Regions from separate parts of the Cellulosimicrobium sp. NPDC055967 genome, predicted to be linked through region 2. Evidence: predicted binding sites of a transcription regulator. Region 2 holds the regulator's gene; the other holds the start of a gene.
The links. The regulator HrcA, encoded in region 2, represses chaperone genes, less so after heat shock. The targets are predictions, from matches to a motif close to TTNGCACTCGNNNNNNNCGAGTGCNAA.

Region 1: the regulator HrcA is predicted to act here: its motif matches at 1,154-1,180, upstream of groES (co-chaperone GroES).

Annotation. Positions count from the first base shown of each region.
Region 1 is NZ_JBHJYJ010000019.1:4,376-6,765, forward strand. Features, by position in the region: gene ACFC2L_RS18120 (SAM-dependent methyltransferase) at 1-1,084, opposite strand, end outside; gene groES (co-chaperone GroES) at 1,325-1,621, shown strand; gene ACFC2L_RS18130 (WhiB family transcriptional regulator) at 1,799-2,089, opposite strand; gene ACFC2L_RS18135 (MerR family transcriptional regulator) at 2,358-2,390, shown strand, end outside.
Region 2 is NZ_JBHJYJ010000009.1:148,946-151,335, forward strand. Features, by position in the region: gene dnaJ (molecular chaperone DnaJ) at 1-106, opposite strand, end outside; gene hrcA (heat-inducible transcriptional repressor HrcA) at 240-1,256, opposite strand; gene ACFC2L_RS13485 (MFS transporter) at 1,336-2,390, opposite strand, start outside.

The DNA of each region.
Region 1 (2,390 bases), on a different contig from region 2:
GCTCGCGCAGGTAGGAACGCAGGCGCTTGAGGCCGAACGGCATCGTGTCGAGCACGCGGTAGCCGCGCGCGAGCCCGTCGGCGAGGCCGGTCGCGTCGAGCGGCGCGGGGGAGTCGGTCGTCACGTACGCGATCGTCCGGTCGAGCAGCCGACCGCCCAGCCCGCGCGCCGCGTGGGCGACGAGGCCCGCGCGGATGACCGCGCCGTCGGGCTCGTAGAGGTACTGCCCGACGCCGCCCACGTCGGGGACGACGTCGTCGTCGCCCGGGCGGTGGGCGACCCGGCGCGTCGTGGTGCGCTCGGTCCCGTCCGGCCCGGTCCACGTGGTGAGGACGAGCGCCGAGCGGCCCGGCCCCTCGGGCGCGAGCGGCCCGAACCAGAGGCCGGCCTCCACGACGTCGCCGTCGACCGAGACCCACTCGGTCTCGGCGTCCGCGGGCAGGCCGTCGTGCGGGATCCCGGGGCCGACCTTGATGCCGACCGCGGGGACCCGCTCGCGCAGCGCCCACACGGCGTCGAGCGGCGGGGCGTAGGCCTTCGGGTCGAACACGCGCTTGCCGCCCCGTGTCCGTCGGGCGGGGTCGGCGTACACGCCCTCGACCCGCTCGCCCTCGAGGTCCAGCGCGAGCCCGTCGCCGTGGCGTACCTCGGCCTCGGGGAAGTGGCGCAGGTTCACGGTCGCGATGGCCGCGGTGAGCTCGTCGACGTCGGTCGCGAGCACCTCCAGCTCCGCCGCCGCGAAGGCGAGCGCGTCGACGCCGATCCCGCTCGTGAGGTCGGCGACGCGCCGGATCCCCGCGTCCTGGTACCGGCGCGCGTGCAGGCCGGCGACGACGAGCCGGCTCGCCTGCTCCAGCCCCGCCTGCGTGAAGAGCATGCCGTCGGCGAACGCGCCGAGCTTGCCGCGGGCCGCGGCCCGCAGGCGCGACTGCGTGAGCGCCGCAGCGGCGAGGTCGGGGTCGACGCCCTTCGCGCGCAGCCCCGCCGAGAGCACGAGCGCCTGCTGCTCGTCGTATGGGGGGAGCGCGCCGAGCAGCGCCCAGCCCTCGGGGCTGAGCAGCTTGGTCAGCGTGGCGGCGTCCATGGCGTCGATCCTTCCACGGGGGACGGGGACCACGCGCAGCCGGGACCGCGATCGTCCGAGGGGCGGACGTTGGCACTCGCCTTGACCGAGTGCTAACGGCGACCTAGATTTGAGGACGTGCCGCCACCGTCCGCGGAGGCGGCACCACGTGCGACCAGGCTGTCCGGCACCCGCGACGACGGCCAGCCGGTGCGCTCGACCCATCCGTTGCAGTTCTCACCGCGAAAGGGGAGGTCCGACGTGTCGGTCCCCATCAAGCCGCTCGAGGACCGGATCGTCGTGAAGGCCCTCGAGGCCGAGACCACGACCGCATCCGGCCTGGTCATCCCGGACACCGCCAAGGAGAAGCCCCAGGAGGGCGAGGTCCTGGCCGTCGGTCCGGGCCGTGTCGACGACAACGGCAACCGCGTCCCGCTCGACGTGAGCGTCGGCGACAAGGTCATCTACAGCAAGTACGGCGGCACCGAGGTCAAGTACGGCGGCGTGGACTACCTGGTCCTGTCCGCGCGCGACATCCTCGCCGTGGTGGTCGGCTGACGCCGACCCGTTCCAGCAGCAGGGCCCGCGACCGTCCGGTCGCGGGCCCTGCTGCGTTCCGTGGCCGGTCGCCCCACCGTTCCCACGGGTCGTGCGCACGTGCTCCCGGTACGACGTCGGACCGGTGCCGTGCAGGTCTGCTGGTGGTGCTGCTGCTGCTGGTCGTGCCGCCGGTGCTCAGCCGGTGCGGCGCGCGCCGCCGGCGAGGATCGCCGCCCGCTCGTCCTCGCTCAGGCCGCCCCACACCCCGTACGGCTCGCGCACGCGGAGCGACTGCTCGCGGCACTGCATCATGACGGGGCACGAGTGGCAGATCGCCTTCGCGGCCTCCGCACGACGTCGTCGCGTCGAGCCGCGCTCCCCCTCGGGGTGGAAGAACAACGTGTCGTCCGCGTCGCGGCACGAACCCTGGTACTGCCATTCCCACAGCTCCATGACGGGCCCGGGAAGCCTTGAGATCTCAGCCATGGCGAACAACCTACAAGCGTTTCAGAAGTTGTTCAAGCCCCCTGTGCGAGAAAGGTGAAGGGCCAGGTCACGGCCGTTCGGCAGGGGGAGAGGAGGTCATGGGGACGGCGAGAACGATGCAGCGTCCGGGTCTACGCTGACGCGATGCGGAAGTGCTGGCGCGTTTGCGCGTATGGTGAACAAACCCTGCACAAGCCTGACTCGAAGGCTGCACGACTGTGACCTGGACGAGGTGGCGGGACGGTGGTGCGGTCGGCAGAATCGATCCATGACCTCCGTCCGGTCCGCCCCCGACCCCGAG
Region 2 (2,390 bases):
CCGCGACGTCCGGGTGCAGCTCGCGCGCGAGCTTGCGGTACGCCTTCTTGATCTGGTCCTGGCTGGCGTCGCGCGCCACGCCCAGGATCTCGTAGTAGTCGCTCACACGTCACTCTCTGCTGGTGCGGGTCGTGAGGCCGGCACGGGGCCGGTCGTGAAGGGTCTGGTGCGGGTCGTGAGGCCGGCACGGGGCGGGTCGTCGAGGGTGCCTGCCGCGTGCGGGGAGGCCGCGGCGGGGCTCACGTGCCGAGCACCCGAGACAGGTAGCGCGCGACGGCGCGCACCGCCGCGATGGTCCCGGGGTAGTCCATGCGGGTCGGCCCGATCGAGCCGACGAGGGCGACCGTGTCACCGTCGTTACCGTAACCGGTCGTCACGACGGAGGTCTCCACGAGGCCCTCGAGCTGGGTCTCGTGCCCGATCCGCACGCTCACGCCGGACTCGGCGGCCATCTCCGTGAGCAGGCCCAGGAGGACGACCTGCTCCTCGAGCGCCTCGAGGACCGGGCGCAGCGCGTGCTCGAACCGCATGCCCGCCCGGGCCAGGTTCGCCGTGCCCGCGAGCACGAGGCGCTCCTCGCTCTCCTCGGCGAGCGTCTGGGCGACGAGGTCGCCCACCGCGCGCACGAGCGGGGCGTCGTCGGGGTGGAAGCTCTCCGTCACCGCGGCGAGGCCCGTCGCGAGGTCCGTGAGGCGCTTGCCGGCCGCGGCGGCGTTGAGCCGCGCACGGACCTCGACGAGGGTGCCCTCGTCCGGCACGTTCGCGACCTCGAGCGTGCGCTGCTCGACGCGCCCGGTGTCGGTGATGATCACGACGAGCAGGCGCGACTCCCCGACCGGCACGAGCTCGAGGTGACGCAGCCCGGACCGGCTCAGCGACGGGTACTGCACGACCGCGACCTGGCCCGTGAGCTGCGCCAGCAGCCGGCCGGCGCGCGCGATGACGTCGTCGAGGTCCACGCCCTCGGACAGGAACGTCTCGATGGCGCGCTTCTCCGGCGCGGACAGCGGCTTGACGCCCGAGAGGCGGTCGACGAAGAGGCGGTAGCCCTTGTCCGTGGGGATGCGGCCCGCGGACGTGTGCGGCTGCGCGATGTACCCGGCGTCCTCGAGAGCCGCCATGTCGTTGCGGATCGTCGCGGGCGACACGCCGAGGCCGTGCCGCTCGGTGAGCACGCGCGACCCCACGGGCTCGCGCGTGAGGACGTAGTCCTCGACGATCGCCCGCAGCACCTCGAGCCGGCGCTCCTCGCTCACGTCCACCTCCGTGTGCCGCACCGTCGCCGCCCCGGGCGGGCGCGCGGGCGTCGGCACTCTCGACCTCCGAGTGCCAATCCTACGCGTCCGCGCGGCCCGTCCCGCGGTCCTCCGCTCGCCGCGAACGCAGGTCGGCGAGCCCGACGACGAGCGCGAGCGCGACGAGCACGATCGTCACGAGCAGCGCCCTCCCCGTCGCGTGCGCCGCCGTGTCGCCGCCCGCGAGGCCCCCGTAGTACACGGAGAGCACGATCGAGATGCCGACCGCCGACCCGATGCGCTGCCCGAGCTGCAGCATGCTCCCCGCGACGCCCGCGCGGCTCACGGGCACCTCGGACAGCGTGAGGGTCTGGTTCGGGGCGATGACCGTCCCGCTGCCCGCCCCGGCGACCAGCAGGGCGCCCGCGAGCGCCGGCCCGACGGCGGCGGGGTCGTCCCCGAGCAGCCGCACGACGGCGTCGGCCACGACGACCCCGACGAGGACGAGCGCCAGCCCGCCGACGACGAGCTGCCGGCCCCAGCGCGCGACCCACCGCCCCGAGAACCACGCCGACACCCCGGACGCCACGGCGAACGGCGTCCCGACGAGCCCCGCCTGCAGCGGCGTGTAGCCGAGCTCGTCCTGCAGGTAGAGGGTGACCACGAGGAAGATGCCCGTGAAGCCCGCGAAGTAGGCGAGGCCGAGCAGCGCGCCGTTGCGGAACGATCCGAGCCCGACGACCTGCGGGTCGAGCACCGCCTCGCCGGTGCGCCGCTGGTACCGGCGCTCCCAGACGACGGCAGCGAGCCCCGCCGCGGCGGCGACAACCAGCCACCACCAGCGCGAGGCGTCGTCGCCGCGGCCGGTCGTCGTGACGAACGGCATCATGACGCCGAGCGTCGCCGCGCCGAGCAGCGCCAGCCCGACGAGGTCGAGGCGGCGCGGGCCCCGCGCGGTGCGTGCGGCGCCGGGCGGTGGGGCGGGCACGAGGCGCCAGGCGAAGGGCAGCAGGACGGCGACGACGGGCAGGTTGACGAGGAAGACCCACCGCCACCCGGACGCAGAGCCGGCCGCCGCGATGATGAGGCCGCCGAGCAGGGGGCCGAGCGCCGTCGAGACCCCGATCGTCGCGCCGAACATGCCGAACGCGCGGC